3 regions of the Paenalkalicoccus suaedae genome follow, and region 3 is predicted to be linked to each of the others. Evidence: riboswitches for the same ligand, from Rfam matches in the RefSeq annotation. Region 3 holds a riboswitch; each other region holds the start of a gene.
The links. Region 3 has a riboswitch for S-adenosylmethionine ahead of metK (methionine adenosyltransferase). Riboswitches for the same ligand answer to the same signal wherever they lie in the genome.

Region 1 (5,269 bases), 1.6 Mb from region 3:
AAACCTACTGCGAGTGCGATCAGCGTTGGTTGGGAATACCAGACGAACATACTGATGACGACGGCGTTCGCAAGTGACGCGACTGAACCTACAGAAAGGTCAAAGCCACCGACGGATAGGCTGATCGTAATCCCGACCGCGATCAGTGTCACAATCGAAATCGAGCGTAGGATCGACAGCAGATTTGCCGGCTGTAGAAAGGCGGGATTTAAACTAGCGAATAGAGCGACTAGTAGGACGATAAGAATGATGGTGCCGTAGCGATATAAAAACGAGACAAAATCGAATGTTGTTGCTCCGGCTTTAGCCGATGCTTCCTTTGTAGACATGTTAGGCTCCTCCTGTTGCGAGCTGTAAAAGCTCTTCTTCCGTTGTTGTTGATGTGACTTCCCTTGTGATCGTGCCGTCGTACATGACGTAAATGCGATCAGCGATTCCAATCACTTCTGGGAGCTCGCAGGAGGCAAACAGAACGGCTTTGCCCCTCTCCGCAAGGCCTGTGATGAGCTCATAAATGTCTTGCTTCGCTCCAACGTCGACACCCTTCGTCGGTTCGTCAAAGATATACACATCCGCATCGTCGACCATCCACTTTCCGATCGCGATTTTCTGCTGGTTACCACCACTTAACGTACGTACTTTTGTGTGAATATTCGCTGTTTTTATGCCGAGCTGCTGCACGATTTCCCCTGCTTTTTTGTTTTCACGAGCTGGCGCTAAAAAGCTTGCTAGCCTCGTAAAGCTTGAGAGACTGGTTGCGGTGATGTTACAGGCCACCGTCTCATCTACAAAAATGCCCTCCTTGCGTCGCTCCTCTGGAACAAGCGCAAGCCCTCTTTTAACGGCATCATACGGGCTGTTTAGTGTCGCTTTCTTGCCTTGAATCGTTAGCGTGCCAGAGGTTGCTCGGCTGGCGCCAAATAGCACCTTACATAGCTCCGTTTTCCCTGCGCCAACGAGTCCTGCTAGACCCACGATCTCTCCTCCTGAGAGCGTGATGCTAACGTTTTTTATAAGCCCGCCGTCGGATAGATCCTGCGTACGGAGTAGCTCTTGCCCGATACGGCGCTTTGCAGAGGCGCCCGCAAACTGCGCCTCCAGCTTTTTGCCAAGCATCGCTTCCACGATCACATCCGTCGTTAGGCCAACGGTCGTGCGCTCAAGCACATCCTTGCCGTCACGCATCACCGTAATAGCATCACAGTGATCGAGTAATTCCTTGAGTCGGTGAGAAATGAAGATGATGAGCATACCACGTTGTTTAAGATCCTTTACGACGCGAAACAGCGCTTCTGTCTCTGTATTACTTAGTGGCGCCGTCGGCTCGTCGAGAATGAGAATACGACAGTCTGTTGCAATTGCTCGCGCTAACAGCACCATTTGCTTCTCCGCAAGCGTTAAATCCTGTACAAGCTTTTTGGTTGGGATAGCGACGTTTAACTCGCTCAGTACTTCCTTTGCCTTTTTGTGTAGAGAGCCCCATCCTACAGTCAATCGCTTTTGCGCAATGAGCTGTCCGGATAAGACGTTTTCCGCTACGGTGAGCGCCGGGAATAAGGCCGTATCGACCTCTTGGTGCACGAGCTGAATCCCTTGGCGTTGCGCCTTTTTGGGAGAGCCCGTGTCCACCTTTTCACCAGCAATCGTGATCGTGCCAGAGTCCTTTTGATGCACCCCGGCAAGCACGTTCATCATCGTCGACTTCCCCGCCCCATTTGCACCGATTAATGCATGTATCTCGCCTGCCTTCGCCTTAAACGTCGCCTCCTGCAACGCCTTTACGCCAGGAAACGAGAGCGATATGTCCTTCATCAACAGTTCCACGTCATCACCCTATTACTTATGATAGTCTTTTAATGTCGTCATCCAGTCTTCATGAAACGCATCTGTTTCTCCCCAGCCGTCCACAACATCGGCAAGTGTCACCATGTTAACTGGCTCGTCTGATGCAGCTAAGTCTTCTCGAGAGATGAGCGTTGCTTCTAAATCGTACGTCTCAGGCGTTTCTTCTCCTGCAAGCTTTTTCGCAAGTAAGCGTAGATTCACGGCTCCAACTAGCTTTGGATCAACCGCAGCGGTATACTCCCACGCGCTATTTTCCTGCTGGATCAGCTCTAAGTCTGCGTTCGAAACATCGATTCCATAGATCTTCACGTCGGAGCGTCCCGCTTCCTCAATCGCGCGAGCGGCTCCAATCGCAAACGCATCCCACGTCGCAAAGATCGCATCTAGTTCACCCTCTGGATATTGGTTAAGTAGCGCTGCTACAGCGTTTTGCGTTTGCACGCTCGTGTCCTCTGCTGCAACACCGAAGCGACTTACCTCAACAAGTTCTGGGTTTTCTTCTAAAATAGTTTCATAAACAGCGTTACGTCGCACCATCGGCGGGAAGCCGTCGACCCATAGGTAGGCAATGCTTGCTTCCCCGTCAAAGTCCTCAACAAGCTGATCGAGTGCCAGCTGCGCCAACGCCTCATCGTCCTGTGATGTCAGTGTGACGCCATCGATTTCAGCAAGATCCGGGATCGAGTCAAACGTGACGACCTCAATGCCTGCTTCTCGCGCTCGCTCAACCGCCTCCACCGTTGCTGCATCGTCTCCGTGAGAAAGAATTAAGCCGTCGACCTGACTTGTAATTGCCTGATCGATTGCATCGTGAAATCGTGCTGTATCCCCGTTTGCGGTAAATACGTCGACATCAAAGCCAAGCGACTCTCCTTCTTCCTGTACACCCGCTAAAAACTGTGCGGTGTGATCATCCCCACCAATCTTTCGAATCACGCGGACAGTGACGTCTTCGTCTGATGCGAATCGGTCTGGCACTCCTTCGAGCGAAGCCTCGTTTGACGTTGCGCCTTCCTGAGCGTCTGTTGCTGGTTCATTTTCCCCACACCCTGCTAGTAGAGCGGCTAGTGCTAATCCTGACGTTAGTAACCATTTGTTTTTCGCTGACATATTTTCTTCTCCTCCATCTGCTCCCCCGAGAACGTCCACGTAAAAAAGCCTCCTTCTTGTATAAGAAAGAGGCGGAAGCATGCATGGTCCGTCTCTTATCTCTCAGACTTAAATAAGCCTGTTGGATGTAGCACCGTACCTCACACCTTCTAGGAGGTTTCCGCAAATGTGCGGAAGGCCGGTTGCCGGGCGTCATAGGGCCAAATCCCTCAGCCAACTCTCGATAAGAGCAATATTTTTTTGTGTGTTGCGTTGGGAGTAATCATAAATCCTGAGTAGATCATTTGTCAATACCTTGAATGCAAGAAAATTTGAAGGAGAGTTTGTCAATTGGTTGGGGATGACTTTCCATATTGTAGAAGTGAAGTTGGACGCATTTTAGGAGAACGTGAACGCACATTGCTGATTTTGAGGAGAAGCTGAACACATTATTGGAGAACATAAACACACTTTGCCAAAATTCACTGAGAAGATGAACACACTTACCATAAGTGCGTGCAAAACCGCCAGTTGCCCTGTGCTCCCGCCTCGTGGGGTCTTCGTAAAGTGGCAGTTGGGCAATGTAAGGTCCTTGAGTGGTGGAATGTCTATGAAGTGAAGACATCATTTTAGAAACCAAACACAAAATAGGAGTTACCAAACACGGAATCGCAAAAACGGCGAGTTACCAAACACAAAAACGAAGATACCAAACACAGAATGCCAAAAATACGGACTTACCAAACACGCAGCTGCCTACCTAAAGCTGAAACCACTAAACGTGGCTCTACGTCCCCTCTCCTCCCCAATCTGAAAAAACTATTTGACAGCTCCTCCTTTCCCTGTCATAATCTGTTTCAACGATTCAAAATTGCATAATAATTTCAAACTCTTATGTAGAGCAGGTGGAGGGACGATCCCTATGATACCCGGCAACCTGTTTCGGTCAGACGTTGACTGATTCAAGGTGCTAATTCTCTCGCGCAGGATGCGTGGCAGATAAGAGGACATGATACCTGTCAGTACAAACCGACACGTCCTCTTCCATTTGCGAAGTGGACGTTTTTTATTTTCTCAAAAAGAAAGTGGGGCATGTGACATGAGCTTTGTGACAGCAACGTATCTCGTACCAGGCGGGCTTGACTTACATAAAAAAGCGGAGGGCATCGCGCTCGGGCTCACAGTTGGATCGTGGACGGATTTGCCGGCGCTCGAGCAGGCGCAGCTCAAAAAACACAAGGGCGAGGTGATCGCGACAAACGACGGCACGCCAAAAGCGACCATCACGATTCGCTATCCGGCGGTCAATTTCACGCCTGACATCCCAGCGATTTTAACAACGATTTTTGGGAAACTATCGCTAGACGGAGAAATCAAGCTTGTTGACATTGCCTTTGACGACGCACTAGCAAAGCAGTTCCCAGGCCCACAGTTTGGCGTTGATGGCATACGCGAGCTGATCGGCGTGCACGATCGCCCGCTCGTCATGAGTATTTTTAAAGGCATGATCGGCAAAGGACTTGATGAATTCGAAACGCAACTAGACGCCCAGGCTCGTGGTGGCGTGGACTTAGTAAAAGACGATGAAATTCTATTTGATAACCCCCTCACGCCTTTCGAAGAACGAGTAAAACGCGGGAAGCACATCTTAGATAAAGTCGAACAAGAAACGGGACGACGCGTCCTTTACGCCGTTAACCTGAGCGGACGCACCTTTGAGCTACGAGACAAAGCGCGTAAGGCAGTGAAGCTTGGCGCATCCGCCCTCCTGTTTAACGTATTCGCTTATGGACTGGATACGCTTCAGGCACTCGCCGAGGATCCTGAGATCAACGTTCCGATCATGGCGCACCCAGCCGTATCCGGAGCGCTCACGGCGTCGCCGGACTACGGCATCGCCAACAGCGTCCTACTAGGCAAGCTCCTGCGCATCGCAGGCGCCGATCTCGTCTTATTCCCATCACCGTATGGGAGCGTCGCACTGCCTAAGGAGGAAACAGATGCGATCGCGCTCGCACTAACAGAACCGACCGTCCACCGTGCCGCATATCCAGTACCGTCAGCCGGCATCCATCCTGGACTTGTACCTCACCTAGTCCGAGACTTCGGTGAAATTTCCGTTATTAACGCAGGCGGTGGGATTCACGGACACCCAGACGGATCAGCCGCAGGTGCAACAGCCTTCCGCCAAGCGGTCGACGCGGTGTTAGATGATACATCACTTGAGGATGCAGCCCTTCAAAAGGCAGAGCTCGCAGCTGCCATTAAGCTGTGGGGGCATCCACTATGACGGAACGCACACCGATTATCTTTTGCGACTTTGATGGCACGATTA
Region 2 (5,269 bases), 1.1 Mb from region 3:
TGCTTTATGTTTAATTGTTCTTCCGTGTCCGACACAAGGGCAACTCTCTCTTCAGGCGATGAAGTAGCTTCTGTCTGCTCCTGTTGATCTGGCAAAAAATATGCTAATGGATCTAGTACTACATAAGCTAACGTACCGTTAACAGCTAAGAACATTAGTACAACAAACGTAACTAAAAATGAGCGCTTTCTTCTATTCCCACAGGATGAACAGTATTTGCCTCGCCTTTGCATCTGATTTCCGCACGTCGAACAATACATATATTCCCTCCTTCTGTTGTATATACCTAAGACTATCATACCTCTTTATTTACAATCTTGAACCTGTTTTTTTGCTGATAAGAGAAATGTTTTGGAGGTGGTTGGAGTAAAGTGTTTAAGCTTTGCAATCTGCTCTGATGAAACCCAAGGCAGAAGCTTCTCCTCGTCGTCTTCTTTGTCTAATCCCCCCTATCAGAAGTATAATAAAGGTATCACCCGTTGAAGGAGCTGTTGTACATGACTACGTATCAGCTTGGCTACATTATTGAAGCTTACCCATCACTTGTTTTTGTGCCAGTAGGAGCGAAGCGACATGGCTTTCGATCAATTGGATCGAAGGAGGATCAAGCAAATGTGACTCGTTTACAGCATGCTGCCACTCAAGCATTTAATGAATTAACAGCTGATGAAATCGAGCTCTTGACGTCTTTTCTTAAAACGGATGAACTAAGACTTCCTGTGCCAGTACTCGGTAACGATGAGGCGTTCCCAACTCTTGTCCGCCCAGAGCAATTTTTATGGGAGGAAATGTCTGCGCCGATCCCTATTGTGCAGGACTCGTTTTATCCAAAGGAATATGCCAAACTATCGGCTATCCAGCTTGCATCACACGTAAAAAGCGTCGTAAAAGACTTTATCTTTTGCGCAAAGCTCAGCAAGCAGTCTCGCGAGACATGGCTTGAACAAATGCGTGAAGCATTTGATCAGCATCCGTTTATCCAGCTTGCTCAAGCAAAACGACCAATTGTACACGCTGTTGAAGCGTTAAATAAATCTTCTTTACTTGGTGTTCTTAATTATCCAGAGGACATCTCGTACTGGCGCCACCGCGTTGGCGTCGTGATGCGCCCGTATCGACATATCACACCCGAGTGGCGGTACACGATGTGCGAGCATGACAAGGAGCTCGCAACTGACAACGAGACTCTAGTCTGCACATGCTACGAGTGTGACTATGGGATTACGTATGATTTGGACGAAAATCGGGTCTATCTGCCTTTTGAAGTTGATATGCCACAGGCAATCAAACGTATTGCCACCATTGAACGTCAGTTCAATACGATCGCGGAACAAAGTCCCAAAGTGATAACCGCACTTCGGGAGCTCAGAGAATTACACGATTTCCTTAAGCCATACGAAGAGAAGCTGGTCACGATCTTAACACTCCAGCAGGAGGCAAACACAAACAGCGATCATCCGGCAGTTGTTGCATACCAAGCGATTGATAGCATTCGATTGCCCAATGAGGAAATTGAACCTACGCTTGTGAGCCTGCAACACGTCTATTTACCAGATGTAGCGGTGCTTAAAAAGGTGTCGACCTGGCTGACACTGGACGAGCGCACGCTTTTAGAGGAGCTAGAGCAAGTCGAGGATACTCTACGCAAAAGCGTCGAAGCGAACAGACCAAAGCCGGATGATATTTTATTTAGCCGAAAAGGCTTCTCTATTACGCGAGTGGAAGTAGAATCGATTCAACAGCTTGTTAGCATGGAGCCTATGGAGATTTCGTCTTATCAGCTCGTACAAGCGTTAAAAGGAAACCCGTCAAACAAAATTCGAACGTTAGGACTTCATCAGTCAGCCTTATTTGGACGACTTCATGACTGGCCTGAAAAATATATAACGAAGCTTGTTCAATCAATCATGTAAAATTATCTGTTCGTTCAAATAATTCTAAAAACTTCTTGACCTTTTTAGTAGACCTGCTAGAATAAAGCCTAACTTAATCATTTTCTTATCACGAGAGGTGGAGGGACTGACCCTACGAAGCCTCGGCAACCGGCTATTGCACGGTGCCAAGTTCAGAGGATCTATAATAGATCCGAAGATGAGATTAGACGGATAGCCACATGTTGATGTGACTTCAAGCCCTCTTTTCTTCACCTTAAAGAGGGCTTTTTATCGTGATAAGAGGATGCATAAACAAGGAGGAATAGAAATGTCGAATGTACAATTTGCGTATTGGGTTCCTAATGTTAGTGGTGGATTAGTCGTGTCAAAGCTCCCTCAGCAAACAGGGTGGGATGTTGAGTCAAATAAGCGCTACATACAGCTAGCTGAAGAGGTTAATTATGATTATGCACTGTTCCAAACGCGTTGGTTTGCAAGCTATGGAGCGGAGAATCAGTTAGAAGCCATCACCCTTGCCTCTGCTTTAGCAAGCGTAACAAGTAAGATTAACCTTATTGCAGCTGTCCATCCGGGTCTTTGGCATCCTGGTGTATACGCGAAGATGGTCGCAACACTTGATAATATTAGCAATGGGCGTGCCGCATTAAACGTTGTTAGTGGATGGTTTAAACAGGAGTTTATCGGTTACGGGGAGCACTGGCTTGATCATGATGAACGCTACCGTCGCTCTTCTGAATTTATTCAAGTATTACGTGAGCTCTGGACAAAGGAAGAAGCAACGTTCCAAGGTGACTTCTATCGAATCAATCAGGCTCCGTTAAAGCCAAAACCAGTAAATGGTCAGCCTCCTGTATTCCAAGGTGGTAATTCAAGTGCAGCTCGCGAAATGGCGGCCGAGCATTCCGACTGGTACTTTATGAATGGAAATACACTTGAAGGCTTTAAAGAACAGATCGAGGACGTACGTGCAAGAGCGAAAAAGTATGGACGTGAGGATAAAATAAAGTTTGCCGTAAATGGCTTTGCCATCGTGAGAGATACAAAAGAGGAGGCGGTTGGGCTTCTGCGCGATATCGTCGCAAACGCGGATGACGAGGCTGTGAAAGGCTTCCGAGAAGCTGTTAAGCACGCTGGTCAATCTGCTTCTGACGGTCAAGGAATGTGGGCAAACTCGTCCTATGAAGACCTAGTCCAGTATAATGATGGCTTTAAAACTGGACTTATTGGTACTGCCGAGGAAGTATCGGAGCGTATCCTAGAGTTAAAAGCAATTGGCGTTGATTTAGTACTCACAGGGCACTTCCACTATGAAACGGACCTGCAACGCTTTGGCGAGGAGGTAATCCCGCTCGTCAAACAAAAAGAGCAAGTGTTAGCGCGCGTGTAAGAAGCATAGTAGGGTATCTTCTTCTTTGTCCCATCTCCCCCGATAGACAAAGTGGATAAAATAAAGAGAGCGGGATGCCAACATAATGGCATCCCGCTCTCTTCTATTTACTTTCTAATTACCTATTAATTCATCGTTCTCTTGAGAAAACGCTTCGCGAATGATGTCGTAGGATTTCTTTAATCTCGGTTCGTACTGAGGCAAGTCCCATGTTTCCCACGTGTAAGGCTCGAAGGAAATCGTATTGCCGCTAGCTTGTGGCAGCGTATCGACAATCTCGCCATTCGCATCCGCCTGCATGACAGCTACGTGAATCTCGTCAACATCACGCATCACCTGCTCTCCTTCACCGAAGAAGTCACCTAGCACCTCGCGCTGACTCGGGTCGGTAAAGTGTAGTAAGAGCCAAGGAATTCGAATTTCGATGATCCCATTGTCTTCACTAATTTGATAGTCAGCGAGCGAATCATAGTCTTCTGATTCAGGATCGGCATTACCGCGTCGGAGCTTACCCGTTTCATACGTATCGAACGGTATTAACTCCTGTGTACTTGGAATTAAGAGCTCTCGATTTAGTACATAATCAATCGTCTCAAAGTTTCCAGAGTTACTATCCGGAGTCTCCCCATAAATTTCGATCAAATCCAATTGATCTTCGTATAGGAAAGCTAGATAATCATAATATTGATCCACCCAGATGCGCGATTCCTGCTCATCCTGACTAATTTGAGCAATAAATTCCACGCCTCGATCAAAGTCGAGATTTGGGAAGTCAGTTGATGTCGTATTCCCCTGATCTGGGACTGTATCGAATAAAAGATACGCGTCACCGTCAGCAAGTTCATCTCTATTAATACGTGCATATAGGAAGGTTTCGTCATAATCTAGTTCAAGCGAGTTTAACGTGTTATCACCAGTAGCGATTTGCGTTGCTTCAGGCCACTCCTCGTCCTCACCATTTACAATGACCTTATCTCGATCAAAGGCTAAAAGACCAAAGCGTTGCTCATTCGTTTGTGTATTCGACCAAAACGGGCGTCTGTCTGGATTATCATAGTCCATCGTGTTCCACGTACGTTTAAACCATTCATCCTGCCAAGAGAATACCATTCCACCAAGCATTCCTTCTGCAATGATATCTTCATACAGGTTGGCAACTAACTCTCCTTGCTCTTCTTCTGAAATAAAGCCTTGATGCTTCCCTTGAGGGTTTTCGTGCGTACGTCCTCTAGACGCCGGAATGCCAAACTCGGCTACTAAAACTGGCATATCGTGCACTTCATGTAGGTCACGCAGATAGCCAGCATAGCTATTTGGTTCTCCACGGTGATCAATAAACTCCAAATACTCCTCTTCGAAGTTAAAGAAGTCCGGATAGTACGGATAAACGTGATACGAGGCAAACTGATTAGTCAGCTCATAGTCACCTTTTACATGAATCACGTTAGGGTCCACACTCGCCATATCTTCTTGTTCATTCGGCTCCGATGGATGATCTAAAATATCCGTCGTCACCCAGTTTGTAAAGCTTAGTGGGCGAACCCATCCATAGTTATCATGTTCGAAGGATGCAATAAAGTCCATTTGCTCAGCAAGCCAATATTCAAACGGCTCGGCATTCTCCGTATAGACAAAGTTACCGTCGTAATCTCCCATACCTGCGTGTTCCTGATTCGTGTTATCCACCATAAATGGATACCACTCAATTCCAATAATCCAGCCTGCTACGTATTCCGATATATCCGCTTGATACGTACCAGATGCATGTCCCACGCGTGGTGGAATGATAGCATTTCCATGAATAACATTCACGATATCCTCCATCTCCTGCTGGAATTCCTCCGTGTTTTCTTCGTGGAACGCGTCTAGATCTTCTTCTAAAATCTCTTCATTTACCCATATTCCGTGGAAAACATAGATGTTGTCTTCATGCTCATCGTTATATTGCTTTAATGCGCGATAAAAACCAGGTGGATGAAGCGTGTAG
Region 3 (5,269 bases):
ATGAAACGGCCTACGTAGCGGACAATGTCGTCATAACCGGTGACGTCACGATCCATGCGCGAGCAAGCGTCTGGTTTAACACTGTCATTCGAGGCGATGTCGCCACAACGATTATTGAAGAAGAGGCAAATATCCAAGATAATAGCACGCTGCACCAAAGTCCAAATGTACCTTTGCACATTAAAAAAGGCGTCACAGTTGGACACCAATGCCTGTTACATAGCTGTACGATTGAAAAGAATGCGTTGATTGGAATGGGATCGATCATTTTAGACGGAGCAACTATCGGAGAAGGAGCTTTTATCGGAGCCGGAAGCCTCGTACCACCTGGCAAAGTCATTCCACCAAATGTGTTAGCACTTGGTCGCCCAGCTAAAGTTGTACGTAAGCTTACGGAAGAAGACCTCGCTGACATGGACCGAATCCGCAAAAGCTATGTGGATAAAGGCCAATACTATAAGTCTCTTAAATAATGAATAGTAAATTTAAATGTGAATGAAGAGCCAACTAGGAAAGAGCGGCTCTTTTTTTGTTTGATTCGCTTATTTTTTGATTTTATATTTCTTATTTTGGTTTTATGTTCCGTATTCTGGATTTATGTGCCGCATTTTGACTTTATGTTCCCTACTTTATTTTTATGTGCCGCATTTCAAAGTTATGGACTTTGTGTAAGCTTTCTTCTCATTTATGTTCCTTCTTCTGACTTTATGTTCCGCATTTCAATTTTATGTTCCCCATTCCGAATTTATGGACTTCAAGTTCCAAGCTCGTTCCGCGTGATCTTTGGCAACTTCCGTCTTACTTCTCATAAGTTATGCATTATTTCTTTTTACACCTTACTTGAACCAAATTTCGTGCTGTTCCCAGAGCGTTCCGCATTCCTTCTAGCAACTTCCACCTTACTTCTCGTAGTTTACGTACTACTTCTATAGCAAATCGATTTCTCAAAATAGAAGGTCGCTAAGCTCCATATTCTCCGTAACCGCAGAAGCCCCGAAGCGGCGGGTGCGTAATACCCGTGTAGCCCTATCGCGCAACGAAAATCCTTTCGATCGGCCATTGGTTTGGCCGATCGAAATAGTTGAGTTAGCCACACAGGTATGTAGCGCCCGACGCGCAGCGGCGCCGAAGGTGCCCGCACTTGAACTTGCTCTTGAACTTGTTCTTGAACTTGCTCTTGAACTCGCACTACAAAAAAAGAAGCCAAAACGCTACAATAAGCGTCTTAGCCTCTCCTATTTTTTCTATTATTTGCTTGCAAGCTCAAGCGCTTCTTCTTTAAGAGTAGTTGCTTTATCTGTTTGCTCCCAAGGAAGATCGATATCCGTACGACCAAAGTGACCGTAAGCAGCTGTTTGCTTATAAATTGGACGACGTAGGTCTAGCATTTTAATAATTCCTGCTGGACGTAAGTCGAAGTTATTGCGAACAACCTGAACAAGTACATCTTCTGATACTTTACCAGTACCAAACGTGTCTACAGCAATAGATACAGGCTGTGCTACACCAATAGCATAAGCTACTTGTACCTCACAACGGTCAGCAAGACCAGCTGCAACGATGTTTTTCGCTACATAGCGCGCAGCGTATGCTCCAGAACGGTCTACCTTTGTCGCATCCTTACCAGAGAATGCTCCACCACCGTGACGAGCATATCCACCATACGTATCTACGATGATTTTACGTCCTGTAAGACCAGCATCTCCTTGAGGACCACCGATTACAAAACGTCCTGTAGGGTTGATGAAATACTTTGTATTTTCGTCAAGTAGCTCCGCTGGAACGATTGGTTCAATAACGTGCTTCTTCATGTCTGCTTTGATTGTTTCAAGCGTTGTCTCTTCCGCGTGCTGTGTAGAAATAACGATAGCATCAATTCGCTGTGGCTGATGATCTTCACCGTATTCGACTGTTACCTGTACCTTTCCGTCTGGGCGAAGGTAATCAACTACTTCTTGCTTGCGCACTTCCGCTAAACGGCGAGCAAGCTTATGAGATAAAGAGATTGGTAAAGGCATTAGCTCTTCTGTCTGGTTATCTGCATAACCAAACATAAGACCTTGGTCACCAGCACCGATTGCTTCGATTTCGTCATCAGTCATCTGACCTTCACGAGCTTCAAGAGCCTTATCAACACCTTGTGCAATGTCAGCAGACTGCTCATCGATTGAAACGAGTACAGCACTTGTTTCATAGTCGAATCCGTACTTCGCACGAATATAGCCAATATCCTTAATGGTTTTACGAACTGTCTTTTGAATATCTACATAGGCAGAAGTACTAATTTCCCCTGCTACTAAAACAAGTCCTGTATTAACAGATGTTTCGCATGCTACGCGAGCATTTGGATCTTGCTTTAAGATTTCATCTAAAATGGAATCCGAGATCTGATCACAAATCTTATCCGGATGACCCTCTGTTACTGATTCTGATGTGAATAAACGCGTTTTTGCCATACTTGTAACCTCCTAGGGATAACCTTATCGTGTTAATAAGGCATTGTTTTACGGTACTCTGTTCCCTGAAATGCGTGATTATCCGAGTATAAAAGAATTTTTATAAACATAAAAACCCCTTTTCCGCTTGAGGAAAAGGGGTTTACTCGTTCGCCTTTCACCTCTTATCGGTCAAGACGCATTGCGCCTTGCAGGTTAGCACCGTTTCACTTTGTCAAAAGAAGTGATGGTTGCTGGGCTTCCTAGGGCCTGTCCCTCCGCCAACTCGGGATAAGAGTATCCGCTTTGATGAATGATACCCAAAAATCGACGACCTGTCAACAGTTCTTATCTACCTATGATATCGCTTCCCTTTTTCACCAGTCTTAAACAACGAACATACGCTATAAAACATTATTAGAAATGGAGGGATACTCGTGAAAAAACTCTGGTTACTGCTACTTTTACTACCTCTTGCTGCATGTTCAAAAGGGCAAGACACGATTCAAGTTGCCGAAGTCATGCGCTCAATTTTCTATGCACCACAATACGTCGCAATAAGTGAAGGATTTTTTGAAGAGGAAGGGATAGAGATTGATCTCACTACCACGTGGGGAGGCGATACAACGATGACAGCACTACTCTCAGATGGTGCTGACGTTGCCTTGGTTGGTGCTGAAACATCTATCTATGTATACGCTCAAGATGCTCGTGATCCTGTAATAAGCTTTGCACAAGTGACTAAAACAGATGGAACATTTCTTATGCAACGCGACCTTGATGAGCCCTTCTCCTTCGACGCCTTAAAAGGACAGACACTTTTAGGTCAACGAAGAGGTGGCATGCCTCAAATGGTTGGAGAATATGTGCTTAAACAGCATGGAATTGACCCCCATACAGACATGGAGCTCATCTCAAATATTGACTTTGGAAACATTGCAGCTGCGTTTGCATCTGGAACAGGGGACTATGTTCAATTATTCGAACCTCAAGCAACTCAATTTGAACAGGATGGTATTGGTAAGATTGTTGCTTCATTTGGAACGGAGTCTGGCTTCTTACCTTACACCGTTTATATGGCAAAAGAGAGTAAGCTTGATAGCCTAAACTTAGAGGGTTTCAACCGAGCATTAGCGAAAGCACAAGCCTTTGTCCACGAACAAGATAGCGCAACCGTTGCTCAGTCGCTACAACCATTCTTCGAAGACACACCACTCGCTACTATCGAAGAGGTCTTTGTGCGATATCGTGACCAAGGCTCGTATGCAACGGAACCAGGACTCAAGGAAGAAGAATGGCACCATCTCCAAGACATTATGGAGGAAGCTAACGAGTTACCAGCACGTGTCGACTTTGACACGTTAGTGAAACCAGTTGATGTAAAATGACGCTCTTAGAACTGCAGCAAGTAAGTAAATCGTTCTTATCCCCTACATCAGAAACAAAAGCATTAGCAAACATTACAGCAACTATTCAGGCAGAAGAGTTTGTGTCCCTTATCGGGCCTAGCGGTTGCGGAAAATCGACGCTTCTATCTCTAATCGCAGGGATGACCCAAGCTACAGCGGGGTCCATTTCACTTTACGGAAAACCAATAACCGGTCCTTCCAAGGAAGTCGGATACATGCTCCAACAAGACTACCTGTTTCCATGGCTCACTGTTTGGGAAAATATAATGCTTGGATTAACCTTGCAACATATGCAGGATGAAAAGCATGTGGTTTTTGCAGAAAATTTGTTACAAGACGTGTATTTAAGTGACAAAAAAGATGTCTATCCAGACAATTTATCTGGCGGCATGAAGCAACGGGTTGCTTTAATACGAATGCTTACATCGAATCCATCTCTTCTATTACTAGATGAGCCCTTCTCTGCCATCGATCATCAAACAAAGCTTCAGTTAGAGCAAACTGTCGCCAGTATTGTAAAGCAACACAAAAAAACAACGCTTCTAGTGACGCATGATATTCTAGAAGCGCTCGCTATGAGTGATCGCATTATTCTTTTATCAAGGCGCCCAGGTACGATTCAAAAAATCTTTGACGTCCCTGAGAGTTTACGATCGCTTCCTCCTCTTGAGGCACGTCTTCATCCCGATGCTCATTCTCTTTTCACCGTTGTGTGGAAGGAGATGATGCAGGATGACAATACTTCAAGCATATCAAAAGAAGCTCGCTCGTAGCCGAAGACGTGTACGACTTACTCAGCTTAGTCTTTTACTTGCCTTCTTTATTTCCTGGGAAATAGCTGCTCACACAGCTTTCATAGACCCATTACTATTTAGCTCTCCGTCTCGCGTGATCCAATTAATCCTGCAACAAGGTACTAGCATTTTTGTCCATATCTCCGTTACCGTTTTAGAAACAATTGCAGGGTTCTTACTAGGAACTGTTGGAGGGATAATAATCGCGACTATTTTATGGAGCAATACCTTTATTGCAAGGGTTTCCGACCCTTTTTTAGTCGTGTTAAACTCCATGCCCAAAGTAGCACTAGGTCCTATTGTCATCGTTGCGTTTGGTCCAAGTTTCGCCGCTATTATTGCCATGGGTGCATTAATATCCATCATTATCACGACAATGGTGGTGTTCCAAGCATTTAATCAAGTCGATCAGAACTATCTAACAGTCGTACGAAGCTTCGGCGCAAGTAAATGGCAAAGCTTTCGACATGTTATCTTCCCTGCGACTCATCAAACGATTATGGCAACATTAAAAGTAAACGTAGGTCTTTCATGGGTAGGGGTAATAGTTGGGGAATTTTTAGTATCAAAGCAAGGTCTAGGCTACCTCATTATTTATGGGTTCCAAGTCTTTAATTTTACACTCGTTATG

Region 1: linked by a shared signal. The riboswitch ahead of FLK61_RS02285 (sugar ABC transporter substrate-binding protein) and the one ahead of metK (methionine adenosyltransferase) in region 3 are both predicted to bind S-adenosylmethionine.
Region 2: linked by a shared signal. The riboswitch ahead of sfnG (dimethylsulfone monooxygenase SfnG) and the one ahead of metK (methionine adenosyltransferase) in region 3 are both predicted to bind S-adenosylmethionine.

Annotation. Positions count from the first base shown of each region.
Region 1 covers NZ_CP041372.2:365,400-370,668, reverse strand. The annotation lists gene FLK61_RS02295 (ABC transporter permease) at 1-329, opposite strand, end outside; gene FLK61_RS02290 (sugar ABC transporter ATP-binding protein) at 331-1,812, opposite strand; gene FLK61_RS02285 (sugar ABC transporter substrate-binding protein) at 1,837-2,955, opposite strand; SAM riboswitch class I at 3,048-3,185, opposite strand; SAM riboswitch class I at 3,824-3,940, shown strand; gene FLK61_RS02280 (2,3-diketo-5-methylthiopentyl-1-phosphate enolase) at 4,034-5,224, shown strand; gene FLK61_RS02275 (2-hydroxy-3-keto-5-methylthiopentenyl-1-phosphate phosphatase) at 5,221-5,269, shown strand, end outside.
Region 2 covers NZ_CP041372.2:3,811,559-3,816,827, forward strand. The annotation lists gene FLK61_RS19200 (S1C family serine protease) at 1-260, opposite strand, end outside; gene FLK61_RS19205 (RQC-minor-2 family DNA-binding protein) at 498-1,913, shown strand; SAM riboswitch class I at 1,996-2,098, shown strand; gene sfnG (dimethylsulfone monooxygenase SfnG) at 2,203-3,282, shown strand; gene FLK61_RS19215 (hypothetical protein) at 3,397-5,269, opposite strand, start outside.
Region 3 covers NZ_CP041372.2:2,707,979-2,713,247, forward strand. The annotation lists gene FLK61_RS14530 (gamma carbonic anhydrase) at 1-473, shown strand, start outside; gene metK (methionine adenosyltransferase) at 1,248-2,456, opposite strand; SAM riboswitch class I at 2,618-2,733, opposite strand; gene FLK61_RS14540 (ABC transporter substrate-binding protein) at 2,873-3,823, shown strand; gene FLK61_RS14545 (ABC transporter ATP-binding protein) at 3,820-4,617, shown strand; gene FLK61_RS14550 (ABC transporter permease) at 4,577-5,269, shown strand, end outside.